3 regions of the Vibrio alginolyticus NBRC 15630 genome follow, and region 2 is predicted to be linked to each of the others. Evidence: predicted binding sites of a transcription regulator. Region 2 holds the regulator's gene; each other region holds the start of a gene.
What was found. Region 2 encodes PurR, which represses purine synthesis genes. Its sites were predicted from a motif close to TNANGNAAACGTTTNCNTNA; they were not measured.
Positions count from the first base shown of each region.

Region 1: the regulator PurR is predicted to act here: its motif matches at 4,254-4,273, upstream of N646_RS01440 (phosphoribosylaminoimidazolesuccinocarboxamide synthase).
Region 3: the regulator PurR is predicted to act here: its motif matches at 5,760-5,779, upstream of N646_RS15075 (NupC/NupG family nucleoside CNT transporter).

Region 1 is NC_022349.1:330,117-341,044, reverse strand. It holds gene N646_RS01470 (DUF3334 family protein) at 1-188, shown strand, start outside; partial or broken gene N646_RS01465 (DUF2786 domain-containing protein) at 397-1,092, shown strand; gene N646_RS01460 (OmpA family protein) at 1,310-1,969, shown strand; gene N646_RS01455 (J domain-containing protein) at 2,046-3,020, shown strand; gene N646_RS01450 (hypothetical protein) at 3,198-3,380, shown strand; gene N646_RS01445 (SulA-like leucine-rich domain-containing protein) at 3,793-4,185, shown strand; gene N646_RS01440 (phosphoribosylaminoimidazolesuccinocarboxamide synthase) at 4,391-5,494, shown strand; gene N646_RS01435 (alkaline phosphatase D family protein) at 5,573-7,246, opposite strand; gene N646_RS01430 (hypothetical protein) at 7,577-7,954, opposite strand; gene N646_RS01425 (helicase-related protein) at 8,243-10,597, opposite strand; gene N646_RS01420 (NAD-dependent malic enzyme) at 10,811-10,928, shown strand, end outside.
Region 2 is NC_022349.1:107,858-118,785, reverse strand. It holds gene mukB (chromosome partition protein MukB) at 1-2,721, opposite strand, end outside; gene mukE (chromosome partition protein MukE) at 2,724-3,449, opposite strand; gene mukF (chromosome partition protein MukF) at 3,430-4,767, opposite strand; gene cmoM (tRNA uridine 5-oxyacetic acid(34) methyltransferase CmoM) at 4,770-5,561, opposite strand; gene elyC (envelope biogenesis factor ElyC) at 5,676-6,461, shown strand; gene torR (two-component system response regulator TorR) at 6,534-7,244, opposite strand; gene torD (molecular chaperone TorD) at 7,511-8,158, shown strand; gene purR (HTH-type transcriptional repressor PurR) at 8,627-9,631, shown strand; cyclic di-GMP riboswitch class I at 9,919-10,008, shown strand; gene N646_RS00455 (TfoX/Sxy family DNA transformation protein) at 10,125-10,715, shown strand; gene N646_RS00450 (TVP38/TMEM64 family protein) at 10,830-10,928, shown strand, end outside.
Region 3 is NC_022349.1:3,277,070-3,287,997, reverse strand. It holds gene N646_RS15105 (beta-ketoacyl-[acyl-carrier-protein] synthase family protein) at 1-626, shown strand, start outside; gene N646_RS15100 (hotdog family protein) at 619-1,083, shown strand; gene fabG (3-oxoacyl-ACP reductase FabG) at 1,080-1,805, shown strand; gene N646_RS15090 (beta-ketoacyl-ACP synthase) at 1,802-3,025, shown strand; tRNA gene N646_RS15085 (tRNA-Arg) at 3,211-3,287, opposite strand; gene folD (bifunctional methylenetetrahydrofolate dehydrogenase/methenyltetrahydrofolate cyclohydrolase FolD) at 3,491-4,351, shown strand; gene N646_RS15075 (NupC/NupG family nucleoside CNT transporter) at 4,420-5,619, opposite strand; gene N646_RS15070 (LysR family transcriptional regulator) at 5,877-6,821, opposite strand; gene N646_RS15065 (lytic murein transglycosylase) at 6,909-7,880, opposite strand; gene N646_RS15060 (YcgL domain-containing protein) at 7,929-8,210, opposite strand; gene minC (septum site-determining protein MinC) at 8,408-9,070, shown strand; gene minD (septum site-determining protein MinD) at 9,087-9,899, shown strand; gene minE (cell division topological specificity factor MinE) at 9,902-10,165, shown strand; gene rnd (ribonuclease D) at 10,243-10,928, opposite strand, start outside.

The DNA of each region.
Region 1 (10,928 bases), 220 kb from region 2:
ATATTTTCTATCTCGAACTAGCAATGGATAAAACTGAGTTCATCCAACTGGAAGAGTTTGAAGTTGCTGAAGACGAAAACCCAGACGACATTTTAGAGGCAACACGTAAACAGTTGGCTGAGAAAGAATCTAAATCGTCGGGATCAAACGATGATGCCGATGACTTGCTCAACCAGCTCGGGTTGTAATTCTAACGAATCTTAATGAAGAATGGCTTCTTAGACACAAGTACGGCTTCATACTGATTACGACGAACTAAAACGCCAGCCTCGCTTAATGCGAGGCTTCTTTTTATGTGCAGAAATTATCTTCAGTCCCACCTTGTATTTCGTTTTTATGTCAAAAAAGGTAATATGTCTGACTTCATAAATTTTCTGCTTTCGTTACTGGTTGTCGATGGATAAACAAAAAGCTCTGAAAAAAATCGCCAAGTGCTTAGAACTGGGCAATTCCGCTAATGTTAATGAGGCTGCCAATGCTATCAAAATGGCACATCGCCTCATGCTTAAATATGGTCTCGATAAAGACGATATTGAGTTCATCAGAATGGGAAAAACACAATCTTCTCATCTGCTACCAGCGAACATCAGTTCTACCATATTGCGAGTGATTCGCGGCATTAACACAAAATTCGGTGTCGAAGCAGTATTGTTGAATCACAAAGGGCTCAAACGTGTCGAATTTATCGGTGAAGCAGATCGCGCTATTTTTGCTGCATTTGCTTTCGATATTGTTTATCGCGAGATGAACGAAAGTACCGGACAATTCCGAAACAGCTTTGCTGGCACCGGCACCTCTTCTCAGGAAGTGACTCGCCGTGTGAACTCATTTGTATCTGGCTGGGTGGAAGGCGCGATTGAAAAATTGCCAATTATTTCTCCAGATGAAGAGTCGGCCAATAAAATTAATGACTATATTGATAAAGAATTCCAAAACATTGACCGCGAAACGTTCAAGAAGCAATTGAAAGAAGCGATGAAAAACCTAACTTAAGACTACGAAGTGGGCTTAAAGAAAGGTAGAAAGGTTTCAGTTAACCGTGGAGTGGGCGGCGAACAAGCACGCAAAATGTTGGGCGATTCATCGAAATAGCCAGAATAGTAAAGGATTCACATAAGCAGCAATGACTTCGATGTCGATGGGGCTTACTTTGAGAGCTTTAGCAGTATTGATAGGAATTTTCTTACAGAAACTCTTATCAATCTTACTTTCTCATAACAAATATCAATGCTTGTTTATTCATAATTCGCATCCCATTATGAGGCATGGTTTCGCCTCAGTTTTATACGGAGATTTTCCCTTGAAAAAGATGCCTATTGCACTAGCTCTAGTGCTAGCTCTTACTGGCTGTCAAGCCACTCAACGCCAAAATGCAACAACGGGTGAATACGAAACTAACTCCACCACGCAAGGCGCGCTTATTGGTGCGATCGCTGGCGCAGCAATCGGTCTAGCAACGGGTGATGATGCTAAAGAACGTCGTCAGCATGCACTCATTGGTGCAGCCGCAGGCGGAGCGACTGGCGCTGGCGTTGGTTACTACTTTGACCAACAAGAAGCGGAATTACGTCGCGCTTTGCTAAACTCTGGCGTACAAGTTCAGCGTGTTGGTGAAAATCAGCTTTTACTGCGTATGGAAAACGGTATCGGCTTCTCTTCAAGCTCTTACCAGCTTGATGCTAGTATCCATAATACTCTACGCGGTGTTGCTCGCATCCTAGTTGAGTACCCAGATACCAGTCTCGTTATTGACGGTTACACGGATAGCACAGGTAGTGAGTCATACAACCAAAAGTTGTCAGAGCGCCGTGCAGAGTCCGTACGTCAATTCCTAGTATCTCAAAACGTTGCACCTGGTCGTGCAATTGCACGCGGCTACGGCGAACGTAACCCAATTTGCTCAAACCAAACTTCTGAAGGTCGTGCGTGCAACCGTCGTGTTGAAATCCAGATCTTGCCACTGAAGTAATTTGGTTGCACCATAACGGTAATAATAAAAAATTACCGGAGCAGGCCTAACCATTATCGTTAGGCCTGACATATTAATGTCTGTCAAAACGTCTGCCCTACTCTGCTTATTTAGCCTCAGTTTTTCTGGCTACTCACTTGCCTCTCAAGCTCCAAATGACCCCGTCGAACAATACGAGTACGCACAACAATTATTGGCATCAAACGAAGCTGAAGCCTCACCAGAAACGCGCTACTGGCTAGAGCAATCCGCCAACCAAGGTTACCTCCCTGCACAAAAACAGCTCGCGAACGACTTTGCTAAAGGGATAAATGGCGAAAAAAATGAAACACAAGCGTTATATTGGCTAACCTCTATCGCACTCAATGACCCAACCGATCGTGGCTTTCTTCTCGCCGATTTTATTCAGCGCAATCCAGATAAGGTCACAACTTCTCAATTGACTGAAGCCTTGTATCAAATGGCTTCTCAGCATAATCCAGCAGCAGAACAAGCTTATAATCAACTGTTAGAGCAGCGCTTCAACCAACTGCGAGCTAAACAAGTCTCGCAAATAAAGTCGCTCGATAAAAAGGCTGAGCAAGCACAGGAAGAGAAAAGCACAGTTGCAAACCCCAAAGTAGAACACTCGCCGTTTTTATGGCTGATCTGGCTAGCGGCGATACTCATCATCAGCGGCTTAAGTTTTCTCGTAATCAAGAAACTCAAGCAGAATAGAAAAGCGCGTGAAGCCAAAGAGGAAAGCCAAAATCAACGAATGGCGAAAAAAATAAAAGAGCTAGAGTTTACGAACAAGCAACTGAAGCGTCAGTTAGAGAAAGTATTCAGAGAGTTTAAGAAATCCAAAACTCAGGCAGAAAACCATAAGCTAAGCGTCGCATGCGCCATGCTTGGCTACACACCACAAACCATCCCTGATTTACAGGCAATCAAGCTACGCTATAGACAGTTATCAAAGCTTTATCATCCTGACACAAGGGGCAGTGAAGAAGAAATGAAGCGACTCAATCATGCCTTTAAGCTCGTCTCACAAAATGTTACAAAACAGTAAAAATAGGTCAGGATACTTTGGCTGCCATGCTTTTATTCCCATATAATCAAGCACCGCAATCGATCTCCCTCTCAAAGAAATTAACAGACATTTAACTTAAGTCGCGCTTTTATGCCATAATGCCCGGCGCAAAATAACACCTAACGACTCAAATTAATCTAGGTGGGGAGAAAATCAATGTTCACTGAAGAAGGCACCTGTGATTGGTGTAAAAAACCTAGTCTTGTAACTCGTCACGATTATTTAGATGGCAAGCACCACTACTCATGTAAAGCTTGTTACGATATGGCGAAAATCGACGTGCGCCTATTTAACCAAGGCGAATTGCAAATGCGTGAACGTTTGCAACGAGCGAGCTAAGCAAGACGGAATCAATGGAACTGATTTTCAAAAGCGCCTTTTATAAGGCGCTTTTTTGATCGCCCAAGCCTATTTCCAATCTCTATCTCGTATTCCCTCCTATCCTACATAGCATGTCGCATCGGTTATCAGCCCTCTTCCACTGTATACAAACCACTGTCCGTGAAAAACACCTGTATATACAGTAGTAAACCCCTGTATGTCTCTCGTCCAACTTTCTACTCACCTCACATTTTTAAATTGATGTTAGACATATCAGAAATGAAAAATAAACAAATGAATTCAATTACTTAAAGTAAAATCCTTTTATTTCCTTCTCAAAAAACCGCAAATAACTTTTGAGAAACTTGTTGATCAGGTCGCCAAAACAAACTACTGTATACACATACAGCATGTATAAAGGAACAGTAAGATGCAGTTACAAAGTCAATCTCATACATACTCTCGCTACAACGTATTGGCACAAGCAACTAAGCCCATGGCCGTTTCGGATCAGCTTCTATCTAAGCTGGCTGTTTTATCGCAGCAGAAACAATGGATTTTGTTTACAGCAGACTGCCCTCGTCCAGACTTTGAACAACTCACTGCTTCTAATATTTGCTGTAAAAACGTTATTCAAATGAAGCCCTCTCAACAGCTTTCAGAAGTCGAGATCGTGATAAAAGCCATCCGATCAGGTAATGCCAGTGCTGTTGTCGCATCCAATAAAATTGCACTTATGAATCAATCTATGTTGCGCGACGTGGCGCAGCGCTATCAGTGTGAAGTCTTTTTCGTCGAAGGCAGAGTTAATAAGTACCACTAATAAGTTCGACGTTATCTATCCTGCATCTCGCCTCCTTTTTAAGGGGGCATTTTTTTGTATTAAAGAAAACAGGCAAACGTTTGCTTTTTTCTCTGGCGAGTTAAAATAGTTCTGGTATGATGCCCACATTCGATTTATTCAGCGCCCACATTTTGCTGAATATCTTCTCTTTCTGACGTTTGATTAAGATGATAGGAATGTCGCAATGAGCCTTGCTAATCAAGTACTTGCCGTCAATGACGACCTGCCAATTCGCACCCATAAACCCGTTCATAGTGGAAAAGTTCGTTCAGTTTACTGGTTAACTGAAGAAGACAGCGCCCGACTGATCAAAGAAAAAGGATACAATGTCGCTCCAGATGCGCCTTTGGCTATCATGGTGATTAGCGACCGAATCTCTGCATTCGATTGTATTTGGCATGCTGAAGGTGGTCTTAATGGTGTCCCGGGTAAAGGGGCTGCGCTTAATGCGATTTCTAATCACTGGTTCAAACTGTTCAAAGAAAATGGCTTAGCAGATAGCCATATTCTAGACATTCCTCACCCTTTTGTTTGGATTGTACAAAAAGCCAAACCGGTAAAAATCGAAGCCATCTGCCGCAAATACATCACGGGTTCGATGTGGCGCGCTTACGCAAATGGCGAGCGCGAGTTTTGTGGAATCCAACTTCCTGAAGGGTTAGGAAAAGACAAAGCACTGCCAGAGTTGCTAATGACCCCATCCACAAAAGGCATTCTAAAAGGCATTCCCGGTGTGCCAGAAGCGGATGACGTAAATATTACTCGTCAAAACATCGTAGACAACTACGAAGCATTTAACTTCTCAAGCGCTGACGATATCGCACTCTACGAAAAATTGCTGAAAGAAGGCTTTAACGTTATCAGCCAAGCGTTAGAAGAAATCGACCAAATCTTTGTCGATACCAAATTCGAATTTGGTTATGTTCATGATGCTGCTGGCAATGAAAAGCTGATTTACATGGATGAAGTGGGTACACCAGACTCGTCTCGTATATGGGATGCTAAAGAGTACCAAGCAGGTCACATCGTAGAGAACTCAAAAGAAGGTTTCCGCCAGTTCCTACTTAACCACTTCCCTGACCCAGATATCTTGCTAAACAAAGAACGTATGCCTGAGCGCGAAGCTCTCGCTCGTGATAATGCTTTACCCGTCGAATCTTTGATGGCGATTTCGAGCACTTACATTGGTATTGCCGAGAAGATTACAGGCAAGCCGATTCATTTGAGTGAGAATCCGAAAGCGGAAATCATCGAGGTTCTGAGCAAAGAATACGGATTGATTGACTAGCACTGTCGCTAGATTGCTAAACGCTTTCCAATAAAAAGTCCGCACTAGCCTGCGGACTTTTTTCGTATTAGGCTCACCTTAGCCGATATTTAACGTAGTGCCATCTGTTGTAGAGGCTGACTTGGTCGTCACCTGATATGTTTTGTCTTTAATCGTTGATACAAAATACCAGGTCGACTCTGCCTTGTCGGGCGTAAAAGTAACGCGCATAAAGCCACGCTGTTTGATGTCTGCCCACTGTAATTCTGACACTAAGTGCGGCAGCGTGTATTCCATTTGAGCGATCGCGACAGGGTCTAACGCGAGGTAGGCCTCTAACCCAGGGGAACTCACAGAGCTAGTCGCAAACTCTACCCCGATAGGATGCTTAGATATGTCTTTAAGCTCACTTGCCCATGCGTTGTGCGTATCTCCTGCCAAGCAGACAAAGTTACCACTGCTGGCTTTGGCCAGTTGATAAACTTTCTCTCGCTCAACGTAGTAACCATCCCATGCATCTAGGTTATATGGCAAAGCAATGGTATCTAAACTTGGGTCAGAGAGATAACCCGTAATCGCAGAGTTTACCGCTAATAACGCCTCTGTTTTTTGTTCTTCAGTGACAGTAAACAATTGAAACATCGCGGTCATAACCGAACTTGGCAACTCCATACGAGACATTAACACTTGTTGCCCTAGCACATTCCAAGTTGCGTCGTGCGTACTGAACGCATCCATCAGCCAAGCGAGTTGGTCAGCGCCTAACAGCTCTCGGTCTTGACTGCGCGACTGAGCAACTAAACCGCCAATAGCTTCCATCGTTGGTGAGCTGAGCGAGAAATAATCCAACGGTTTATCACGCCCCACAAGTCGCGTGTCGAGCATCATCAAATTGACTAAACTTCCAAACGAAAACTGACGGTAAATCAGCATGTTTGAGAAAGTGTTTTCACGAACGGGCAACCATTCTGTCCACGCGGCAGCCGCAGCTGCACGACGATCATTAAAGCTGCCTTCCTCTTCTTGATGGTTTTCCGCACCATTTTTCCAAGTATCATTTGCAAGCTCATGGTCATCCCAGACAGCAATCATTGGTAGGCTCGCATGTAACGCTTGCAGATCAGCATCTTGGCGATATTGCGCATACCGTTTTCGGTAATCATCTAAGGTAATGCATTCAGTGCCTTTGCTTGGTTCTCGCCCTAGTGCCTCAGCATCTTCACTAGCGTAGCCACCAGCACCATACTCATAAATGTAATCACCGAGATGAAGTACCACATCAAACGGTTCTTGCTCATGTTGATTTAAGATCTCTCGATACACATGGAAGTAACCAGCAGGATAGTTTGCGCAAGAAACAACCGCCATGGATGCCTTTTCTACACCATCCTCTGGTAATGTTTGAGTTTGCCCGACTTCGCTAGTGACATCTCCAACCATGAATCGATAGTAGTAACGAGAATTTGCGTTGAGATTTTGAACATCGACTTTTACCGTGAAATCTCGGCTCGTGTCCGTGGCAAAAGTGCCACTTTGTACGATATCAGTAAAATTTTCATTAGAAGAAACTTGCCAGCTTACATCTGCGTAGCTCGCTGAGGTTGTAACACGAGTCCAAATGATTACTTGTGTTTGAGTAGGATCTCCACTCGCCACTCCGTGCTCAAAGGTAACCGCAACAGATTCACTAGCATCGCTACCACAGCCCACCAGCCCGGTAACAATCGCCGTTGAAGAGGCAGCTTTCATAAAGTCTCGACGAGACAAAGACATATTGACTTCCTTTCTTATTGTGTTTGTTTTTATGCCCAAATGACGTGGTGACTCGATCATCCTTGTATGCCAATAAGGGACGTTAATTCGAACTTACAGTACCAACCACTTAGTCGATAATTTGTCCTAAAAACACAAAGTTAGAAGCTAGTTATGACAATTGCATTTCCAAACGTTACATTTTTGTTAATTTAAGTGCAAATACTCTATATTCATCACACTTCCTAAGACCTGTGACAAAAACCTCAAAATAAAAAAGCGACCTACTTTGAGGTCGCTTTTCATTGCACTATTGTTAAGTGGTACATCGATGAAGTGGAAATGCTCAGCCTAAAACTTGATGTTAAGGACATCTTGTTCTGACGTATCCACCTTCAACTGACTGCGAGATTCTATGTACTCGATTTGCTGAACATCGAGCGAATATGGCATAACGACTCGCAATTCATTGATCCCTTCATGTTTAGCTAACTGGGTTAAGCGGACCAAATTGGATTCATCACTTTTACGAGAAGACATCGATTTTAATGCGGCATCCCACAACCGATCTTCAGGCTTGCTCAATTCCGCAATGTTCTGTTTCCACATCAAACCGAAAATAGGCGCGATGGTGGCAAATGCCTCTAAAAAGGTCCATTTTTTACTACCTGTCGCTCCTAAAAAGCTAGTGTAGTCGAATTCAATGCACGTCTTTCCTTGTTGATCCATTCTATGCCCCCGACACTCGAAAATGAGATATACCAAATATCGTTCAACTGTTTTGATATAGCAATGGGATATAAAACATTCGTCTTTTATGCCCTAATTTACATACAAAAGGAAATATTAAAACCAGCTTTGTAACAACTGATGTACAGCTTCGCCATATATAAGCATTCAATTGATTAATATTTCAATTAAGAAACTAAAAACAACACTCAAGTAACGCTATCAATATGAAATCATTATAGATTCACCAAGAAAATATCAATTCTTGTCACAACGTCATCCGTCGACCTACTTTACATCAATCACTCGACTGGCCTTTTTATACTGTATCTTCCAACCAGCCCAACGTGGCAGCTCCCAACGCTTCGGGTCTCCCTTACGGTTTCCCTCTCGATAAACGACCTGTACCAGCTTGCGAGACGCGTAATACTCGACATCTAGTTGGAGTTCTGGCAGCGAAAGTTCTAAAGGGTACTGCTCCGTGAAATCGTCGTATTCCCATTCTGGAACACCGTTAAATGTTAAGTCTTCTGGTTCAAACAACGCCATATCATCGATGTTTTCAACGCCTAATGTTTCCAACTGATCCTTTAACCAGCTAGAAAATGTCAAGGAGGCCAAGTCGTTAACCTCTTCTCCTTCGGCATTAAGGCCCAATGCGTTGTAGAGTTTCCAGTGTTGGATTTGCTGTTTTCTTTGAGAAGCAAAACCTGGTAACAGTGTCTCGTCTTCTATCATTTCGACAATAGACTGAACAGCAACATCACCTTTTAACGCTTGATGTTCAGTACAGATTGTTCGCCCGGCGTAGACCAGGTGCATTGTTGCTCTTGGGGTCTCCTCTTCATAATTCGTCTCACCTTGTTGCCACTCCCCAAATTCAAGTTCGCGTAATAATGTCAGCGGGATAGGCATCATAACTGATGCGAGGTTCAGTGTTTGCTTAACGCCTCGTCCTGGCACGCTATGGCTATCTAGCACGATGGCCGCTTCTTCTTTATCAGGAAAGCGGCTGTTACGCCCAACCAGCATCTCGACTACGCCATTTCCTAGAGCATCCCTTCGACGAGCTCGTCGGACAAACACAAGCTCAGGGTGCAATGAGGCGATGGAGAAAAAGAGCGCTTCACGTTTATATCGAGAGGCAACGTCAAGTTCCGGCAATTCAAATGCTTCTCGCATTTGTTTCGCTAAACCTTGCGCCTCTTCGAGTGCGCTGGCATCAATGACAATGCCCGGAAGTCGCTCCCCCCGAACCAAACGGATAAGCAAAGAGGCATCACACCCGTATGGTTCCTCTTGAGATAGAAGCTCAGCGACTTCACCACTTTGTCGCTGATAGAGTTGAGCAGGCACAGATAATGCTGCTGCCAAGTCAATCATTGCTTCCTTCTCTGTCTTCGCTTGAATTCTGGTAACGAGATCGGCAAACAGTGCATCAATGGGTAGTGGATATACTTTTCTCCCGTGCTGCGTGACATTGCCATCCTCATCAATCGCTTCCATGGATAACAACGTCGAATGAGATGCCTCTAGCGACTTTGGGGGAATTGAGTCGAGAAAATCGAGTGTTGAGAGACGGTACCCACAACAAGCCGCTGCCAGCATGGGCTCGACGAGCTCTTCTCTGTGTAATTCTGGAGGTGTCACCAACTCTAAAGGCGCGTGCTCACCATATAGACGAATACAAGCCCCTTCGGTAACGCGACCTGCTCGCCCCATTCGCTGCGCGGCACTGGCCTTAGAAATGTTGGTTAACGTCAGTGCTGTACGTCCATTTCGTTGTACAGTTCTGCGCTCTAAGCCGCTATCGATTACCACCCGGATATTAGGAATGGTCAGAGAGGTTTCCGCGACGTTGGTTGCCAATACGACTTTCCGTTGCTTTTGTACCGTCAGCGCACGATGTCGTTCTGCATCACTGACCGAGGCATGAAGTTTAACCACCATGACATCACTGCTGCTTTGTAGCATCTGCGCGCATTGGGCGATCTCTTTACGTCCTGGGAGAAAAACAAGAATATCGCCATCTTCATCTTCCAGTGCTTCTTTTACCGCTCCGACAACCTCCTGTTCACATCCCTTTTTGTTCGGTAAATAGCGGCTGTCTGTAGAACGATGTGTCACCGTGACTGGAAAGCAACGTCCCTCCGAACTCAGGCGCTTAGCATTCAGGTAACGAGCAAGCTTTTCGCCTTCTAAGGTAGCGGAAGTGACGATCAATCGATGTTGATTTTCTTGCTTCAAAATGGCGGTTAATAGATCAATATCCCAGCGTCGCTCGTGAAATTCGTCCACTATCACGACATCAAAGTCTGCTAGCTTGTTTTCCGAAAACCAACGCAGTGCAACCCCCGGAGTGACAAATACAACTTCGGTTTTTTCATCAAAATAGGCATGAAGCTTGATCGCGTAACCGACTTTGCGACCTATTGGCTCTCCAGATTGCTCCGCAAGAAATTCAGCCAGCGAGGTACAAGCAATTCGACGTGGTTCAATAACCAGAACGCGTCCGTGTTTTGCCGCCCACATGGGCAAGCGGGTAGATTTACCCGACCCGGTTTCGGCTTCCACCACAAGATGGTTAAGGCTTACATGATGGTCAAACTCGGCTTGCAGGCTGTCGATAGGTAGTTGAAACATAGAAATTGGATTTGATTTGATGATGCAAAACATTATACCCAAGTAAAAAAATCCTGCTTTAGGTATCTCTAAACAACCAATATTGCCGATATTTTCGTCGGTATCTGAATTTTTTTGCGACATTACATTGATGTGCATCAACGCATGTTTACAACTAAATAGTGAACCCGTTAAAATTTGGTGCGCATCCTTCAACCCTACATAAGGCACCCAATGAACAACGATAAACGCCCACTATATATTCCATATGCGGGTCCGGCTCTTTTAGCAACCCCTCTTTTGAACAAAGGCAGTGCATTCTCTGCTGAAGAACGTAGTTCATTCAACTTAG
Region 2 (10,928 bases):
TGCAAGCTGAGCGATTTTCTCTTCTAGCTCATCAAAACGCGCTTGCAATGACTCATCTTCAACAAGCACCATGTGTGACGCTAGCTTGTCCAGAGAAGACAACGCTTGCTTGCTGGTTTGAAGCTGAGAACGTTGTTGTTGCTCTTTCACATCCAGATCCGCCAACACGCGAGCAATTTGGTTACGCTTATCACGAATAGTTGCCAGTGCTTGTTCTGGATCGGCGTCAAAAGCAACCTGAATGTGGTTAGACACAAATAGGTTAAACGCTTGGTACAAGCGCTGCATTTTCTGAGAATCAAACGCCGCTTTTGCGTGTTTCTCTACCACTTCTTCTCGTTCGTTACGCAGCAACTCTAGACGCTGCTCACGTGCCGCACGGCCAAACAATGGGATCTCAGGCAAGCGAGAGTAACGCATTTGGCGATCGTTCATACGAACGCAAACCGCGCCCTCTAACTCTTCTGCATCGAACGAGCTGTCATCAAAGGCATCGATGTCACCTTCAATGATGTACAAGTCTTCTGGACAGTCGTCTAGCTCTACCAGTTTCTCTTCGATGCCTGACAAGTCAGAAACAACGATAGCGTGACGAGCCGGACCGTACATCGCACTGAAATAAGGCGCGTCATCAATCGTGATGTCATCGTAGATCTCAGACAGCAATACACCGCCCAGCGTATCTGCCAAACCTTTCAGGCGAGGGTCATTTGAACCACCAGGAGAAGCAAGACGCTCAATCTCAGAGTCTAGCTGGCTACGGCGCTCAGCAAGCTTATCTTTAGCTAAAGACAGCTCCCTTTCTTGTTCAAGGACAACTTGCATGTGGTTCATTACCGCATGGCGATCCTCAAGCTCTTCACCGCTCTGCTCTCTCAGTTTCTCTAGCGCATCGTTCGCCGCGATCCAAGCTGGTGCTATTGCTTCAAGCTTACTGATTTCTGCCACCGCGTTTTGCTCTAGACGGCGCTGTTCACCACGCTGATCACGAACTTCTTCTTGAGCTATCTCTAGTGATTCGATTTGCGTCGCATGACGTTCACGTTCTTGTTCAAACGTAACCTCATCGGTTAGTTCAACGTGATATTGCTTTTTGTATTCAGCAACCAGTTCACGTGCTTGACGCTGCTGGTTAAGGCTGCGTTCGAGATCACGGTGTTGTGCTCGCCATTGCTGTTCGTTTTGTGCGATTTGTTGTGACTCACGCGCTTTCGCGATTGCAGTTTTCGCATGTTCAGACGCGTCTTTGCGCTCAACTTGACCAACGATGCTTTGTACCAGTTTAAGCGCGGTTTCAAACTGCTCTGCCGCTGCAGAGGACATGTCCAGTTTGTGCTTAACCGATAGCAACGCATTGGTGTGTTCTGATTCTTTGCTCTTAAGCTCAGAGACAAGCGCTTGAGCCGATTCCGCCGTTAGGCTGTCATCGCCAAGTAGCTGCTTCGCTTTCTCCAGCGCTTGAACTGCTTGTTGATATTGAAGGGCGCGAGTTTGCTGAACGTCAAGAGCTTGCTGGTAATCAGCAAGTTGCGTCTTAAGGCTATCCACCTCTTCTTCTGCAACGGTAGCTTGCTCTTCAGCCATCATCACGCGTTCTTGCGCTTCTTCCACTACCATCATTTGTTCTTCAAGACGCTCGCTCAGCTCTTCAAGATCTTCTTGGTAGCGTTCGATCTTCTCTTGCTGACGCAGCGCGTTTTGCACCAGTTGCAAGTGATCAGAAGCCGCTTGGTAGTCTTGCTCTAAAGAAGATTCTGATTCGATCAGCAGTTCCAGCTCTTCTTGAACGCGATTAAGCAGATTGTTTTGCTCAATCAAGGTCTCGCGAGAACCAAATAACTCTGAACGCAAAGACAATGTCTGTTCTAGTTTTTTACGACGCTCGTTAGCATGGCGCATATAGTCCGCTGCCACGTAGTTAGTCGACTCTGTGATCAAGTGTTTGAACAAGTCACGGTCTGCTTGCGTAGTTTTGATCGCTTCTAGCGTCATGCGGTTTTCACGCAGCGCCGATTCCATATCTTGGAACGCTTTCTTCACGCCGCCGTTTTGTGGCAGAAGGTAGTCACGTAGCGAACGGGTAATCGCACTTGAGATACCACCGTAAAGCGATGCTTCGATCAGGCGGTAGAATTTAGAACGGTCACCAGAGTTACGCAGTTTCTTCGGAATCACACCGAATTCAAACATTTGTGCGTGGTAATCCACGATAGAAGAGAACGCTTTGAACTGAACGCCTTCAAATTCCGCGATCGATTCTTTTACTTCGTTGATTTGACGTACACGAGCTTGAGTCGCAGATACGCTTTCAACCAAGATATCCGTTGGTTTCACATGGCTTGGAAGACCTTGGATCACAAACGGTTTGATGTCTACTTTCTTATCACGACCCGCAACTTGCTGTAGTTTTACTGCAAACAATAGGCGTTGGTTACGTGAGTTCACCACGTCTAGCGCCGCATAACATGCGCCCGGCTGTAGCTTACCGTACAAACCTTTGTCGCGAGACGATTGGCTGCTGCCTGCTTCTGTCGTGTTACGGAAGTGCAGCAGCGTTTGGTCAGGAATCAATGCGGTGATGAACGCCGCCATTGTGGTTGATTTACCTGCACCGTTACCACCTGATAGCGTGGTGACCAGACCATCGATGTCAAACGTACGGGCAAAGAAGCCGTTCCAGTTGACCATGGTCAGCGATTGGTATTTACCGCGTTCAATCATGCTCATGCTTCACCCTCTTCTGTTGTTTCTTCTTGGGCTTGGTCGTCTTGATCTTCTTCAGACAATAGGCTGCCTTGGCTTGGCTCTTTGGTGTGCACTACCGCTTCACCATCACGGATCAGACGCAATTGCGCTTCACGCATATCATCGCCAATACGTACATCGGCACCAAAGCGGAATACCGCTTCACTGATGCTGAATTTACCGGTCTCACCGATGTTGATGATCATGCCTAGGCGACGCAGACGACGAAGTGACGTACGTACTTTTTCAAACAGCTTTTCTTTATCAAGGTCAGAACCGGTAGCACGGTTCGTCACTAGCTTCATCAGCTTATTTTCATCTGCTAGAGCAAGCAGTTCGTCGTACAGCTCTTGGTTAGTGAAGATGCCTTCGTGCGCAAGACGCTCTGGGCTTAGGTAAAGGAAACACAGTACCTTACCCACCAGCATATCCAGTTCAGAAAGAACACTACGGCCAATCAGAGATGTTGAACGTGGACGAAGGTAGAAGAAACCTTCTGGCGCTTTCACCAATTCGGTGTTGTAGCGTTGGTAGAAAGAAGAAAGCTCAAGTTCGAAATCCGACAACAACGCGTGGTTGTCTAGATCTTCACTTGAGATATGACGCCCTGCTCGAAGCATGCTGTCTAGCGCTGGGAACAGAGGGTTAGAAATTGCTTTTGCCAGATTCTCTGACATGTATTCATTAGTATCGGTCGATGACATTCGCTTGTACCTTTGCCCCAAATTCGTTGATTGCTTTCCAGTCTGGCTGAACAGCTTGGTAGTCGGATTCTGAGTAACCCAGACGTACCGCCTGATCAACGACAATGCGAGCTAAATCAAAGTGATGAGTGTATGGGTGTTGTGCAAGGTAATCTCGCAGTACCACGCTCAAGTCGATTGGTGTGCCTTGATCTTTATGCGCTTTTAGCATGTCACCAATTCGCTCTGCCAACTCATCATTGACTTGTTGAAACTCTTCGTATTCTACTTCCATCGGAACTTGACCCGTTACCTCGTCATCACGCAGTACTAGGGCTTCATCACGAAGGTCAGAAAGCCTTTCCGCATCTGCATAAGTCAGATACCAAGGCGCATCGAAGTAATCTTTGACGGATTGACGCAGACGCGAGCTAAACGCACGGTTCTTATCCATATCAATAGCAGTACGGATAAACTTGTGTACGTGTCTGTCATAACCAATCCAGAGATCGATCGCTTGCTGGCCCCAGCTTGTGATTCGGTCCAGCTTCATTTGCAGACCAAACAAGGCTTCTTCGATGAACTCCAGCTCAGGGTCACCGTAAACAATTTCTTGAATATCTAGGATCTGAGTTTGCAGTTCATCACTGGCAGCTTGCAGCGTATCTTGAAGTTCACGCAACGTGCTCGACGTTTCTGACAGTAGCGCTTCACAGTTGTTGATCGCTTCACGCCAGTCTTTGTTAAGCAGATCAGCAATCTGTTGTTTAACAGACTGTTGCTGCTCATCCATCACACGTTGGTTAAGGTCGATTTGATCGAAGATCTCGCCTACAGAATATTTCAAAATTCCGTAAACGTTTTTCTTCCAGTGGCCCGGAGTGCCACCCTTTTGTGCAGCTTCAATCGCTTTTGCCATTTCATCCGCTACCATCGATAGCTGGATAGAAAGACGCAGTTTCGAGAACTCGCGATGACGCACGTAGTAGTCGGTAATTCCTATCGCTAATGGCGACAAGCGGTAAATGCTCGCTCCGTCAGTAATCTCACTGACAAAACGGCTCATAAGACGCTGCTTAACCATCTCGTTGATGGCATTGTTCGCACGGAAAGCCGAAGCTTCGCCGGTCTCATCAAAAAGTCGAGTGACGATGGCAAATGCGTCGTGCAATTCACCTTCACCCAATTCTTCATCGAACCTTTCATTACTTAGTACAGCGATGGCAATCAAAAATGCCAATCGCTCAGTGGTCAGGTTCAACGAGAAATCGTGCTGCTTAACCCAGCCAACCAACTCATCGATTGGTTGCTCTGCAGCATTGAGAGTCATCTCACTCATCGTTATTCCTGTTTATCGTTCTTCTTAGCCCACACGTGTATGTAGCGGCCTAATGAGAGGTATGGCTCTTGTCGACAAAGTTGTTTTTCTAGCGCCAACACATCTTCAAACTCGTAATCGCCCATGTATTGCATATTGCCTATGTAATCACTGAAGGAACGAATACCAGATTTGCCACAAATACTAAAACCAGAATCTTCTATCCATTGATAGACCTCTTCGGGTTTTAGGCCTTTCTGCGGCTGTAGTTTAAATCTTTTCCGGTGAGGCATGCCGTCTAAAATATGAGGAATGTTGCCACAAACCACATTTTTATAGACTAAACCGTGGTGGTTGTAGAACATGACTGATGCGATGCCTCCCGGTTTTACTTGCTCTAGAACTGTTTCAAGTGCGGCCTTAGGATCAACCAGCCACTCCATCACAGCGTGGAACATAACCAGATCGACCTGTCCATCCATATGTTCACCGATGGATTGGACAGGCGAATGAATCAGGCGATACTGCTCAAGCAAACCGTTTTTTTCAATATCCTGCTTAGCCAACTGCAGCATTTCCGAAGATAGATCACATAAAGCGATTCGATGTCCGAGCTTAGCAAGCTTTTGCGACATTTGTGCCAAACCACCACCAGCGTCCAACACTTCTAGGGGTTGCTGGTCAGCATCTAATTCACTTAGAATCTGTAGAAAATCTTCCCACACAATGATTTGGCGGATCTCCCCTTTATCGGAGCCGTAAATATTTTTTGCAAATTTGTGGGCGATATCGTCGAAATTGCGGTCTTCTGTCACTTCTGCTGAGTTATCATAACGGATTGTGCCGCTATTCTGGCACAAGGAAAGCAGGAATAAAGAGGGATACCCTCATTTTTATTATCAATTGATGTTTTTTCGGACTATTTATGTATGTTTGAGCTGAAAAAAGTAGTGTCAGCCATGCTTATGCCCCTTCCGGCATTGCTGCTGATAGGCTTGTTGGGTCTTGCTCTCATTAGTTTTACTACAAAACGTAAAACTGGCTGCTTCGTTGTTCTATTCTCTTTTGTTGGCATTTTTCTTGTTGCCTTCCAACCTGTTTCAACCAAGCTTCTTATGCCGTTAGAGCGAGAGCATAAAGCCTTTTTGCCAGTTTCTGGCACCATCGACTACGTGATGGTTTTAGGGAATGGTCATGTTATCGATGACGAAATTCCACCCACCTCGCAGTTAAGCCGTGCAGCATTAATGCGCTTAACTGAGGGCATTCGTATTTTAAGAATGTATCCAGGCGCGAAATTAATCTTATCCGGCTATGCTGGCGGATCTGAAATTAGCCACGCGCGAATGATGGCGAACGTTGCCCTTGCGTTGGGAGTCGCGAAATCCGATATCATTTTATTAGAAGATGCGAAAGATACGTGGGAAGAGGCGCGTCAAGCGGCTGCATTCGTTCAACAAAAGGAGATTGTGTTAGTCACTTCTGCGAGTCACATGAGCCGTGCATTGTATGAGTTCAACGCAGCAGGCATTAAACCAATCCCAGCCCCGACCAACTTCTTAGCTATTAGCGAGATAAGTCAACCTTGGGATAAATACTCACCTAAAGCGCGTTACTTAGAACAAACAGAGCTTTATTGGCATGAGTACTTGGGCAGTATTTGGCAAAGGTTGCGTGATACTGTCGGCCAAACACCAATGGTTGAAGCAAACTAGTATTATCTTGAAGCCACAAAAAAGGAGAGCCCAAGCTCTCCTTTTTCTTTTTACGATTGAGTTATGTTCCAACTAGTCACCAGCAAACATATAGCCTTCGCCGTGTACCGTTACAAAAATCTGTGGGTTCTTAGGATCGAACTCCATTTTTGCGCGCATACGTCGAATAAGAACATCAATGGTGCGGTCATTCGGCGCATCCACTCGATGGCTGATCATGTTCAAAATACGCTCACGACTTAACACCTGGTTAGGATAAGACGATAATGCCACCAAAAGTTCATACTCTGCTTTAGTTAGTTTTACTGGCTCACCGTTGCGGCTAAGTGCGCGACGTTGAATGTCGAATGTCCACTCCCCAAAGCGCACAATGTGCTCTTCACTGGTTTCATTCGCTTTCGAGCTGCCACTGCGCGCTGCTGAAATACGCCACAGCAAGTTTTTAACGCGAACTAACAGCTCTCTCAGTTCAAAAGGTTTTGTCACATAATCGTCAGCACCCATTTCTAGGCCTACGATTTTATCAATGCTATCCGTGCGTCCTGTTACTAATATGATACCAATATCCGATTGGCTACGTAACTCACGAGTAAGCATCAGGCCGTCTTCACCAGGCAGGTTAATATCCAGCATGATCAGGTCTACATCGCCCGCTTGCAAAACTTCACGCATTTCTGCGCCACTCTCTGCTTCGCTGACTTGGTAGCCCTCATTTTGGAAATATCCCGCAAGCTTACTACGAGTTACAACATCATCTTCTACGACTAATACGTGATAGCTCATTTACACCACTTTTCTGTCTTCTTATTATCCAAGACGTATTCTATTCATAACTAGTAACATTTCTAGTCATAGATACATTAAAACGCAAGATTTAGCGTTTTTATTGATTCAAAACAAGCTTGCCCATTGCTATTAATAAACGGTCATTTTTGACCATAAAACATAACAATTATAGTTACTGCTATTCATTTTAATTGATTACACTTAGGGGATATCCCTAATTGACTTTGTGATGCATGACTTGAAGCATCATTCAGGAGCCCAAAATGCAAGAAGTGAAAGCTTTTAATGAAAAACGCGCTGAAATTTACTGGTGGTTTTCGAGCTTGTTCGCAAAAGAACTAACAGAGAAAGAATTGGAAGCCTATCACAGTGTTGAAATTCGCAGTTTTCTCGCAGGTTTAGGTGAAAATGAGTCGCTGAAACCAGCTGTTGATAGCCTAGTTGATGCATTGAATCGGTTACAAGATCGTGAAGATGCACAACTAGAGCTTGCAGCTGACTTTTGTGAACTGTTTTTGAAGACAGAAAAATACGGCGCTCTTCCTTACGCATCCATGTACATTGGTGAATCAGGTTTACTGAATGACAAGCCAGCTGAGGAAATGGAAAAGTTGATGGCTGAATTTGGCGTTCAAGTAGACGAAAACCTAAAGGAACCTGCGGATCACTTAGCCGTTGAGCTCGACTTTCTCGGGAACATGATTATCCGCTCAAACGAGCTTGAACAAGAAAAACACATGGAAGAAGCCTTCGTTAAACAAAACGACTTTATCCAGCAACAATTGATGTCTTGGTTACCTCAGTTTTCAGACAAATGTAAACAATTCGACGAATTTGGATTTTACTCGAGTGTCGCGAAACTATTAGTTGCATTTTGTAAACTAGACAGCGCCTACCTTCTTGGTGAATAATTGCCGCCTATTTTTAGGGAGCCTGCCTATCGGGCTTCCTGTATGCCTGAAAGTGACCAATTGTAAGTAACTTGGGTATAATATTCGTTTGCCTTAACTTAGCGCAAAGACGCTTGGTTATTTAGCAGTCAAAATGTGACTTCAAATACACAAATCTCTTGCTGAAAACATTGCTAGTCAGTCCACATAGGGCTAAAATGTGAGCGCAAACGATTAAATATGATTTATATGTAAACCGCTGAAATATAGCGGTTTTTGTGTTTTCTTAACAGGTTGATGGCAATTTCTCATCAGATAGAAAAAAGATAAAATTCATCGACCGATGCTGCTACGCACCCTTTTGTCGCACTTGGATCAACCGCTGCCGAGACACTTAGCGCCAATTTTATATTGCTAGGTGTGAAACCATTAGAGCATCAGGTACATCCAATACGACATATTTCAGTAGCTCGATACAGGACACCATTTATGGCCACGATAAAAGACGTTGCTCGCTTAGCCGGCGTTTCCACTACGACAGTTTCGCACGTTATCAATAAAACGCGTTTCGTTGCAGAAGCAACGCAAGAAAAAGTAATGAAAGCCGTTGACGAGCTGAATTACGCGCCAAGTGCCGTTGCACGCAGCCTAAAATGCAACTCAACTCGTACGATTGGCATGTTAGTAACTCAATCAACTAACCTATTTTTCTCAGAAGTGATTGATGGCGTTGAGAGCTACTGTTACCGCCAAGGCTATACTCTGATTTTATGTAACACAGGCGGGATTTACGAAAAACAACGCGATTACATTCGTATGCTGGCTGAAAAGCGCGTTGATGGCATCCTAGTGATGTGTTCTGACTTAACCGAAGAACTAAAAGAGATGCTTGACCGTCATGCGGACATTCCTAAAGTGGTCATGGATTGGGGCCCAGAGAGCTCACAAGCAGACAAGATCATGGATAACTCAGAAGAAGGTGGCTACATTGCAACCAAACATCTGATTGACAATGGTCATACGGATATCGCTTGTCTAAGCGGTCATTTTGAAAAGCTTGCTTGCCAAGAGCGCATTGCAGGTTTCCGTCGCGCAATGAGTGAAGCGAACCTAGCTGTAAATGAAGACTGGATCCTTGAAGGTAACTTTGAATGTGATACGGCCGTATTAGTTGCAGATAAAATTACCGCAATGGACAAGCGCCCGACGGCGGTATTCTGTTTTAACGACACAATGGCTCTAGGCCTAATGAGCCGCTTGCAACAAAACGGGATCAAAATTCCTGAAGATATTTCAGTGATCGGCTACGACAACATCGAGCTTGCGGAATACTTCTCTCCACCGCTAACGACTATCCACCAACCTAAACGTCGTGTTGGTAAAAATGCATTCGAAATTCTACTTGAGCGTATCAAAGATAAAGAACACGAAAAACGAATTTTCGAAATGCAACCTGAGCTTGTAATTCGAAATACTGTGAAAAAAATGAACTAAATTTCACTGTATTTAACCGTGTTAAATAAGCGCTCTACAGGGGCGCTTATTTTTTTGGGAAAATTAAGCATTCTCTAATACTTCACACAGCTCTAATAACAATTGACTAACGTTAACTCCCTGTTTTATATAAATGTAATATATATTAAGAACTCCTTTTCAAAGGCCAATTTGCACCTTTCCATATGCAAAATAGAGCATTCAATCTATCATTTTTATTGAACCGAAATCACACTTTTAACGCTAAACCGTGATGTTAATTCAATATAAGAAGTATGCTCATTGTGTCACGCACAGGGCAAACCATTCGAAAGAGTGGGACGCAAAGCCTCCGGCCTGAACCATATTACGATATGGAAGGTAGCGGGGTTACCGATGGCAAGTGTGTAAGCAATGACTTTACTCTGTAATGACATTGTTTTTACGCATGTTTGCTACTCTCTCGGACCTGACTTTTGGTGGCGTAATATTAATTACACCGAGATAACAAAACATGGATAAACCGATACTCAAAGACTCTATGAAGCTATTTGAGGCACTTGGTAATATCAAGTCGCGCTCAATGTTTGGTGGCTTCGGACTATTCGCTGATGAAACAATGTTTGCACTAGTGGTAAAGAATCAGCTTCATATCAGAGCAGACCAAAAAACTTCATCTGACTTCGAGAAACAAGGGCTAAAGCCTTACGTTTATAAAAAACGTGGCTTTCCAGTCGTTACAAAGTACTACGCTATTTCCAGCGATTTATGGGAATCAAGCGAACGCTTAATCGAAGTAGCGAATCAATCATTGAAAAAGGCAAAGCTTGAGAAAGAACAGCAAGCAAGTACAAAGCCTAACCGTTTGAAAGATTTGCCTAACTTACGACTGGCTACCGAGCGCATGCTAAAAAAAGCCGGCATCGAATCCGTAGAGAAGCTTGAAGAGGAAGGTGCGCTTAACGCCTATAAAGCGATAAGAGATACGCACTCTGCAACCGTCAACATTGAGTTGCTATGGGCACTAGAAGGTGCTATCAACGGCACTCATTGGAGTGTGGTACCTCAAGCTCGCCGAGATGAGTTGATGAACGGCCTCCAATAAAAGTCGGCCTAAAAACTATCTTGTAAAACCGCAGTCTAATCTGCGGTTTTTTTGTGAAATTTTTTCGGTTTTCCTACTGTCTTATTACATATATCCCAAATTGGAATCAAAATTATGAATAAGAAACTGATATTAGGTCTCATCCTACTAGCGGCTATCGTCTTTTTAGGTATTAACTTTGGCCAGTATTTAACCTTAGAGAATGCAAAAGCC
Region 3 (10,928 bases), 170 kb from region 2:
TGGGTGGCGTGGATACCATTTGTCGCCTCACACTAAACGGCTTTAACGGTTTAGAAGCCCTATCCGATACTCTTTGTAAACCGTTTGACCAACATCGTAACGGCATCAATATCGGCGAAGCCGCAGCATTAATGTTGCTAAGCAAAACACCCGCGCCCGTTGCTCTTCTCGGAGCTGGCGATAGCTCAGACGCGCACCACATTTCCGCACCACATCCAGAAGGGTTAGGCGCAGAAGAAGCGATGAAGAAAGCGTTGGCCAATGCAGGACTAACAGCACAAGACATTGGTTACATCAACGCGCATGGCACAGCAACGCCGTTAAACGATGCGATGGAAAGCAAAGCCATTCACCGCTGCTTTGGTGACTCCGTCCCTGTGAGCTCTACAAAGCCACTTACCGGACACACATTAGGCGCTGCAAGTGCAACGGAAGCCGCGATCGCTTGGCATATTCTCAAGTACAACCTTGATTTGCCAATACAACACTGCGAAACCAAAGCAGACGATATCCATATATCGTTAGTTGAGACGCCAACCAAACTGGGTAACAAAGCGATTCTCAGCAACTCTTTTGCTTTTGGTGGCAATAATATTAGTCTTATTTTTGGTTACGCTCATGACTAAACTTCCTCCCATCGAACAACTTTTGCCACACGACAAACCAATGATTTTGGTCGATCGTGCCTTGGATGTTCAACAAGATACGATTCACTGCCAGGTTGATATCGCAGAACACAATCCGTTCTTCGACTCGGCCTCTCAAACTGTGCCAGCTTACGTTGGCATTGAGTTTATGGCGCAATCTGTCGCGGCGTGGTCTGGTTACCACGCATTAATGAAAGAACAAGCGCCACCGATTGGCTTTTTGCTTGGTAGCCGTCGATACACGTCTGAATGCGATACGTTTTCTCGCGGACAGGTGCTCGATGTGTATGCTGAAAAAGTTATGGAAGATAACGGTATGGCGGTTTTTTCAGCCCGTATTGAGCTACAAGGAACTGTTGTAGCGACTTGCCAATTGAACGTTTACGTTCCATCAGAAGAAAAATTACAAGAAATGAAAATCAGGAGTCAACAATGACCCGACAAGTCCTCGTTACAGGTGCCAGCAAAGGCATCGGTAAAGCCATTGCCGTTCAATTAGCCAAAGATGGTTTCCAAATCATCGTCCATTACATGGGCGATCAACAAGGCGCACAAAATACCCTAGACACCATCGAACAACATGGTGGTAGCTGTCGTCTTATCCAATTCGACATCAGTGATCGTGCAGATTGTCGTGAGAAGCTAGAAGCCGATATCGCCGAACACGGCGCTTACTATGGCGTCGTGAACAACGCTGGCATCACAAAAGATACCGCTTTCCCTGCGATGACCGAAGAAGAATGGGATGGTGTGATTCATACCAACTTAGACAGCTTCTACAACGTTCTTCACCCTTGTGTTATGCCAATGGTGCAAAAGCGCAAAGGCGGCCGAATTGTTACGCTTGCATCAGTCTCTGGCCTAATGGGGAATCGTGGTCAAACTAACTACAGCGCAGCGAAAGCGGGCGTAATTGGTGCAACAAAATCACTCGCGCTTGAACTGGCAAAACGCAAAATCACCGTCAACTGCGTTGCTCCAGGACTTATCGACACAGGCATGGTAGACGAACACGTGAAAGAACATGCGATGCCACAAATTCCTTTGCGCCGCATGGGAGAGCCAGAAGAAGTTGCTGGTTTAGTCAGTTACCTTATGTCTGACATCGCAGGCTATGTAACTCGCCAAGTCATTTCGGTAAACGGAGGCCTAGTATGAGCCGTCGAGTTGTTGTAACCGGAATGTCAGGCGTGACTGCGTTTGGTAACGATTGGCAATCTGTCGAACCAAAACTGCGTGACTGCCAGAACGCGACGCAATACATGCCTTCTTACGAACAGTATGATGGTTTGAACACCAAGCTCGCGGCACCAATTTTAGATTTTGAACTGCCAAAGCACTACAAGCGCAAGCAAGTACGCGGCATGGGGCGTGTTTCCAAATTGGCGACCGTCGCAACAGAAAACGCACTAAGCCAAGCAGGTTTGATTGGTAACGACGTACTCACCAATGGTCAAACGGGTATCGCATACGGCTCATCAACAGGCAGTACTGATGCAATCGGTGCATTTGGTGTCATGCTGAATGAGAAAACCACCAAAGCGATCACCGCAACGACTTACGTGCAAATGATGCCGCATACCACGGCAGTGAACGTTGGTCTATTTTTCGGTTTGAAAGGCCGAGTGATCCCAACCAGCAGTGCATGTACCTCTGGCAGCCAAGCAATCGGCTACGCCTACGAAGCGATCAAGCACGGCTACCAAACGGTCATGGTTGCTGGTGGCGCTGAAGAATTGTGCCCAACGGAATCCGCGGTCTTCGATACCCTTTTTGCCACCAGTCTGAAGAATGAAGACCCGAAAAGCACACCAAGACCTTATGACTCCGATCGCGATGGTTTGGTGATTGGTGAAGGTGCGGGAACGCTAGTTCTGGAAGAGTACGAACACGCCGTCGCTCGTGGCGCGAAAATCTATGCAGAAATCATCGGTTTTGCCAGCAACTGTGATGCCGCACACGTCACTCAACCACAGATGGAAACCATGCAAATCTGTATGGAAATGGCTTTGCAAAACGCGGGCATTCCTTCTGAGAAGATCGACTATGTATCTGCTCACGGCACTGCCACCGACCGCGGCGATATTGCGGAAAGCAACGCAACAGCGAATGCTCTGGGCAAAGTGCCAATCAGTTCACTCAAGAGCTACTTTGGCCACACACTAGGCGCCTGTGGCGCGATTGAAGCGTGGCTAGGTTTAGAAATGATGCACACAGGCTGGTTCAACCCAACGCTCAACCTAAAAAACCTCGACGAGCAATGTGGTGATTTAGACTACATCGCCGGACAAGGCCGAGAGCTGGACGTGAAATATTTGATGAGTAACAACTTCGCCTTTGGCGGCATCAACACCTCCATCATCTTTAAAAAGATGTAATGCCCTTAGTAAATGCAAAAGCGCTGGTTAACCAGCGCTTTTTTGTTGGTGGCTATCCAGATTGCTAGAAATTGCAATGGCTAGAATGCCATTCAAAAGTTGTAGATAGAGTGGCAATTACAGCCAAAAACCTAAAAACGACAAAGCCCCGACAACTCAAAGAGTTATCGAGGCTTTTGAATAAATGGCACGCCCTATTGGATTCGAACCAATGACCACATCCTTAGAAGGGACGTGCTCTATCCAGCTGAGCTAAGGGCGCGCTACAGGGACAGGATTATACGAGTTCAAACGGGTAAATCAACGGGTTTTCATAACATTCTGATCTGAATGCCTAAAAAAAGTCCATTAAAACGCTTAATGTTCAAAAACACCACAAAGCAAACGTTTGCGTATGGATGTTAATAAGAAATTCTGCGACAATGCGCCGCAGATAATCTGCCTTCTTAATTTATAAGGAAAGTCATGACTGCTCAAAATATAGACGGAACTCTCATTTCCCAAACTGTTCGATCCGAAGTGGCTGCACGTGTTAAAGCACGTGTTGAAGCTGGGCTACGTGCTCCTGGTTTAGCAGTGGTTCTAGTTGGTGAAGATCCTGCTTCTCAGGTTTATGTCGGTAGCAAACGCCGCGCATGTGAAGAAGTTGGGTTTGTTTCTAAGTCTTTTGACCTTCCTGCGTCTAGCTCAGAAGAAGAGTTACTAGCGCTGATTGATGAATTAAACAACGATGATGAAATTGACGGCATTCTAGTGCAATTACCCCTTCCTGCGGGCATAGACACAACACATGTTTTAGAGCGCATTCACCCAGAGAAGGACGTGGATGGCTTCCATCCTTACAACGTTGGTCGTCTTGCGCAGCGTATTCCAAAGCTTCGCTCTTGCACGCCAAAGGGCATCATTACCCTACTCGACCGTTACAACATTGAGCTGCGTGGTAAACATGCGGTTGTGGTTGGCGCATCAAACATTGTTGGTCGTCCAATGACACTTGAGCTGCTGCTTGCGGGCTGCACAACAACAACATGTCACCGTTTTACCAAAGACCTAGAGAGTCATGTGCGTCAAGCTGACGTTGTCGTGGTTGCGGTTGGTAAGCCTAACTTCATCCCTGGTGAATGGATTAAAAAAGGCGCAGTGGTGGTCGATGTCGGTATTAACCGTCTTGATTCAGGCAAACTAGTTGGCGACGTGGAATACGACAAAGCACGTGAAAGTGCGAGCTTTATTACTCCTGTTCCTGGTGGCGTTGGCCCAATGACCGTCGCAAGTTTAATTGAGAACACGATGCTCGCTTGCGAACAGTTCCACACAGACAAATAACGTAAAACTTCAGATACGAAAAAGGCTCCGCGAGGAGCCTTTTTGCTAATTGTTGATATCTATTTCAATTACAGACTTAAAATCACGCCCGCAATAGAAGCGCTCATTAAGTTCGCCATGACACCAGCGATAATCGCACGGAAACCATGCTTAGAAACAAATGCACGCTTTTCTGGTACCAAAGAGCCCAACCCACCAATCAGCATCGCCATGCTTGAGATATTTGCAAAGCCACACAAAGCAAACGTCACGATTGCTTGTGAGTGTTCACTAAGTTGAGACTTCACTTCTGCAAGCTGGATGAAAGCGACGAACTCATTCACCACAATCTTGTTACCAATCAGCGAGCCTGCTGTGGTTGCTTCTTGCCATGGTATACCCAACAACCAAGCGACTGGCGCAAACACAAAACCTAGGATGAGCTCAAAACTTAATGGTGTCCCAATTAGATCACCTATCCAGCCTAACATGCCGTTTAGCATTGCAATGACACTAATAAACGCCAGTAACGTACCACCGACCGATACAGCAATGCGTACACCCGCCATGGCACCATCGGCTAATGCTTCAACCACGTTAGTTGCACGTGGAATTTCAACTTGGCTAATGTCGATATCTGCTGCTTTATCCGTATCTTCTGGCATTAAAATTTTTGCCATCAACAAGCCGGCAGGTGCCGACATAAATGCAGCAGCAATAAGATAATTGAGGTCGACACCCAGTGATGCGTAACCAACCAACGTTCCGCCAGCAACTGACGCTAAACCACCTGTCATAACTGCAAAGAACTGCGAGTCAGTCATGTGTTTTAGGTAAGGCTTTACCATTAATGGTGCTTCAATGGTGCCAACAAAGATATTCGCCGTAGCAGACAAAGACTCAGCACGACCGATACCTAGCAGCTTTTGAATACCACCACCGATAAAGTTAATGATTTTTGGCATCACACCAATGTGATAAAGACCTGAGATAAGAGAGGAGAAGAAAACGATGATACCCAGAACATTGATCGCAAAGGTGAAGCCCCCTGTCGCCAAATTACCGAATAAAAACGCAATGCCCTCTTGACCATAGTTGATCAAATTCGACACAACACTGCTCACTGAATTCAGCGCATCTCGTCCTGCTGGTACATATAAAACCAACAACGCAAACAGTACCTGCAAAGCAAACGCAAACGACACCGTTCTCAGCTTTATATTTTTTCTATTTGTAGAAAGTAGCCATGCTAGGAATAGTATGGCTACGATACCAATAATTGAGTTCATAAAATGAATCCGACAGAAGGGGGATATGGAAGGCACCGGATTGTATAGCGGACTCAAAATGCTGCAAGTTGAGGATGTTAACAGTGTGAAAAGTTTAAGCGACCAATAACTAACCAATAAAATAACCACTTGAATTTATTGAAGATAAACGTTTGCTTATTTTAATTATTTCCATATGGAAAATATGTTTCTGGTTCAGGAAAAATTTTTGTGAAGTGAATCACTTTATGTGTCGTTCTACAACGTCATTGATCCTGTTACTTAGGAATAGAGATGTAAGGCGCCAAACGTTGGTCCCAATGACAAGGGTTGCCGATCTTCTGTTTGATAAAGTTAATCACCGCGGATATTTTTTTTGGCATATGCTGGCGGCTTGGGTATACCGCATAAAACGGCATCGACTGGCTGGCTTTCCAGTCAGGTAACAGCTGTATTAACTTACCCGTTCTAAACTCATCCCCCAGCAAGTAAGTGGCAAGGTAGGCAATACCCCAACCTGCAATAGCCGCATCCCGAACGGCTTCTGCCAGATCCACTGAATAGTTACCCGAAACTTTTACATTCAATTCTTGCTGATCTTTGGTAAACGCCCACCCCGTATAGTCACGCTCCCAGCTTCTGTATATGAGGCAGTTGTGAGCAGATAGGTCATCCGGTTCTGTTGGCGTGTCATGTTTCAATAAGTAATCTGGCGATGCCGCAACAACAAACTGGCAATCCGTCAAACGCTGCGCAATGTAACCTTCAGGCAAATGCTCGTTGTTGGTTACCCATAAATCGAGCCCTTCGGCCAACATATCGACCTTATAGTCAAACAGATGTACTTCCACTTGAAGTTGAGGATACAGTTCGCGTAACTCTTGAATCGCTGGAATAATGTGTAAGGTACCAAATGATTGTGACAACCCAAGACGTACCAAACCTGCTACTTCATCCCGCTGGGTTTCCATCTCTAATGTGGCGCTGCTCACCGCTTGTACCACTTGCTCACAGTGATGAAAAAAGGTTTTCCCTGCCTCAGTCGGCGTAAAGCTTCGCGTAGTGCGTTGAACAAGCTTGATACCAAGAGACGCTTCTAACTGACTCAACTGTTTACTCACATGAGACACCGACACGCCTAAGCTCTTTGCAGCAGCTGTGAAGCTTTTATGTTTAAGAAGAGCGGAGAAAATCACCATTTGTGCGGCACGTTCAGATAACACGCTTTACCTCGATTTGGTTATAGAAAAAACAAAGGGCTCCGAAGAGCCCTTGTATTGAAGACTGGATGCCGAATTGTTTGTGGCAGATCAGTATTTAATGCGGTCAGCCAAGTGGCTCACAGCAAGTGCGAAGTAGTAAGAGCGGTTCCACTTCATCAATACGTTGTAGTTATTGTAAACCAGATACGTACGACCATTCTCGTCGTCCGGCATGATCAACCATGCTTTGATGTCTTCATCCAGTTTTGGCAACGGGCTACCGTCATATTTTGTGATACCTAATTGGCTCCACTCTTGAAGGTATTTGCCTTTTTCAGCCGTGCGCCCTTCTAGGCTGCGATCAATATTTTTAGGAACCTTAACTTGGCGACCCCAAGTATATTTATCATCCCAACCAGACTTGCTCAAATAGTTAGCGGTTGATGCAAACACGTCCGCTTCAGATTGCCATATGTCTTTTTTACCATCACCGTTGCCGTCAGCAGCAAAACGAAGGAAAGAGCTTGGCATAAACTGGCATTGACCCATCGCACCAGCCCATGAGCCTTTAAAATTCTCTAGCTCAATATGGCCTTGATCGAGGATCTGAAGTGCCGACATAGTCTCTTTACGGAAAAACTCTTCACGACGGCCTTCAAATGCCATTGTGGATAGTGCATCAATCACTTTAAAGTTGCCGGTAAACTTACCAAAGTTACTTTCAACTCCCCAAAGTGCCACAATAAAGCGCGGGTGGACACCGTACTCATCGCCTATACGCTTTAGCTCGGTGTAATGCTCTTTGTAGAGTTGTCTGGCTTGCTTCACCTTCCATTCAGGCACCGCGCGAGGAATGTACTCATCCAATGTCAGTTTCTTTTCTGGTTGGTTTCGGTCGGCTTTGACTGCTCGGGGCTTGTACTCAACATTAGCAAAAGCAGCACTAATGACCTGCTCTGAGATACCTTTATCACGAGCTTCAGCACGCAGCTTATTCAAGTATTCATCAAAACCCTCGCTACTTGCAAAAGCCGAGGTACACATACCAACGCTAAGCATGGTAGCCAGTATCTTTTTCATATTGCCCTCCTTGAGCAAGGCAGAAATCCCAGATGAAAAACGATGACGTTATTCGCCTTTCTGCTGGGCTTTTTGTTCTTTGTACTTTTCTAATAGGTTCTCCGGCGGCGGTGGAACCTGAAGAAAGAAGCCATCATTTTGTAATGAAGCCTTCACTTTTTCGATATCAACTTGTGCCAATTTACGGCCATCAAGTTTAATCGTCATGACAGCGATAGGCTTACCGAACATCTGCATTAAGGTGTCAGGAACCTGTGAAAAATCATCCTTTTTCGGAATATAGAGATAAGTACCTTCTTTTTTCGAGCTTTTATAAATAGAACAAAGCATGACACGCCTTTTATGCTGATTTAGCCGCGTTGAGTGCGGATTAGGTTGTAAACGTCAAATTCTCGCAAACTTAATAGCAAATTTGAGATTAATTCACCTATTTGCCCACGAGAGAACTTGCTGCGTCAAAGGATGAAATATAACATGACATACCTAGTTTAAGGCAACGCTCTTTCAATAAAGGCAAGAAGTCCACGATGACCCATTCACCAGACCTTAAAGGTAGCAGTTTTACATTGTCAGTTTTACACCTTTCTGACAATGAGATCGCAAAGACTGTCGAATTTTTGCAAGAAAAAGTTTCTCAAGCACCTTCTTTTTTTGCATCCGCGCCTTTGGTAATCAATATAGCAAAAGTACAAGGCGACATTGATTTCCCTAAGCTTAAACAAGGCATCTCAGATGCCGGTTTTATTCCAGTCGGTGTAACGGGCTGTAAAGACAAGCGTGTACAAAACCTTGCTTCCGAAGCTGGCTTCGCCATTATGTCGGCGAGCAAATCGCCAAGCCAAGCACCTGCCAAAATGGCACCAACGAAAGTAGTTCGTACGCCTGTCCGCTCAGGACAACAGATCTACGCAAAAGATGGTGATTTGGTGGTGCTAGCGCACGTAAGTGCAGGTGCTGAAGTCATTGCTGACGGCTCTATTCATATCCATGGCACACTTCGAGGTCGTGCGATTGCAGGAGCAAGTGGTCAGCAGGAAGCGCGTATTATTTGCCACGATTTACAAGCAGAACTGGTATCCATTGCGGGTGACTACTGGTTAAGCGATCAAATTGAAAGCGAGTACTGGCAAAAGAAAGTAATGATCAGTAAAGCCGATGAATCATTACATTTAGAAGTTCTCGCGATTTAATCTAAAAAGGAAAAAAATGGCACGCATTATTGTAGTAACGTCTGGTAAAGGTGGCGTTGGTAAAACCACTTCAAGCGCAGCCATCGCCTCTGGTCTAGCTCTTAAGGGAAAAAAGACCGCGGTGATCGATTTTGACATCGGTTTGCGTAACCTCGATCTAATCATGGGCTGTGAGCGCCGCGTCGTGTATGACTTTGTGAACGTCATTAACGGCGAAGCGACATTAAACCAAGCGCTGATCAAAGATAAGCGCACGGACAACCTATTTATTCTTCCTGCTTCTCAAACTCGTGATAAAGACGCACTGACAAAAGATGGTGTTCAGCGCGTATTCGGCGAACTTGATGAAATGGGCTTTGATTTCATTATTTGTGATTCACCAGCAGGTATCGAGCAAGGCGCGTTAATGGCCTTGTACTATGCCGATGAAGCCATTGTCACAACGAACCCAGAAGTCTCTTCTGTGCGTGACTCTGACCGCATTCTCGGTATTTTAGATTCCAAGTCACTGCGTGCAGAACAAGGGCTAGAGCCAGTAAAACAGCACCTTCTACTGACTCGCTACAACCCATCTCGCGTCACTCAAGGCGAAATGCTAAGCGTTGAAGACGTAGAGGAGATCTTACATATTCCACTACTGGGCGTGATTCCAGAAAGCCAAGCCGTGCTTAACGCGTCAAACAAAGGTGTGCCAGTCACTTTTGACGATAACACCGATGCGGGTATGGCTTATTCTGACACCGTTGATCGCTTATTAGGCAATCAGGTTGAATTTCGTTTCCTTACTGAGGAGAAGAAAGGACTCTTTAAACGACTCTTTGGAGGCTAGACATGTCATTATTAGAATTTTTCCGTCCACAGAAGAAAACTTCTGCGAATCTAGCTAAAGAGCGTTTGCAAATCATTGTCGCAGAGCGCCGCAGCCAAAATGATCCTGCGCCGTCTTACTTGCCTCAATTAAAAGAAGACATCTTGAAGGTGATCAGCAAGTACGTGGCAATTGATCCAAATATGGTTGACTTAACATTTGAGCACAAAGACGACGATATCTCAGTTCTTGAGCTAAATGTGAAGCTACCAGACGAAGAAAAGTAATCAGTTTCTCTCGCAAGACGAATGCTCTAATTAGAACGAAAAAGGTTGGCATCGAGGCCAACCTTTTTCATCTTTCATTACTTTAATGCTTTGTTCATCTTGTCGCCGAGTAAATCCAAACGCCACCCTTGCATCAAATCAGGCAATACTTCTGGGTCACGATCTTTTTTCCAAACCCAACTGATCAACTGATTGATCTGCTTTTTAGAGGCAAGGAACTCCGTGGCTAAACCTGACTTCTGCGAAGCCGATTTCACCAAGTCTTTCATATTTTTGAAGACCTGCTTGTAACCCGGATAGTCCATTAAACGCTCAATTTTCGCAGGATACTCTTCAGAAGGTGTTTGCTTCGCTTGTTTAACAATCGCGGCAATCTTCGCGCCATGGCGGTTAATCGCTCGGATATCAATATCTTCTGCTTCCATCTTCTTAAAGTTCGTTAAACCAAGACGAGCGACCGTTAATAGATCACCTTCTTTGAAGATAAAGTTCAGCGCTAAATCTCGTTTGATTGCTTCACGATAACGCCACGTCGCCAATGGCTTTAAAATCGCCAGCTCAGAAGGTTTTAATTGCCAAGCGCCCTTAATATCAAGGTAGGCATTCTCTTCATTGGTTACGCGAATACGTTTCGAAACGAGTAAATCACTTTCTTGCTGTACAGCTTCCCACCAACCTGCTTGCGTCACCTTATCGAACAGCTTTTCGTATAACGGTAACAAGTAATGAACATCTGCGGCAGCATAATCTAATTGCTTTTGTG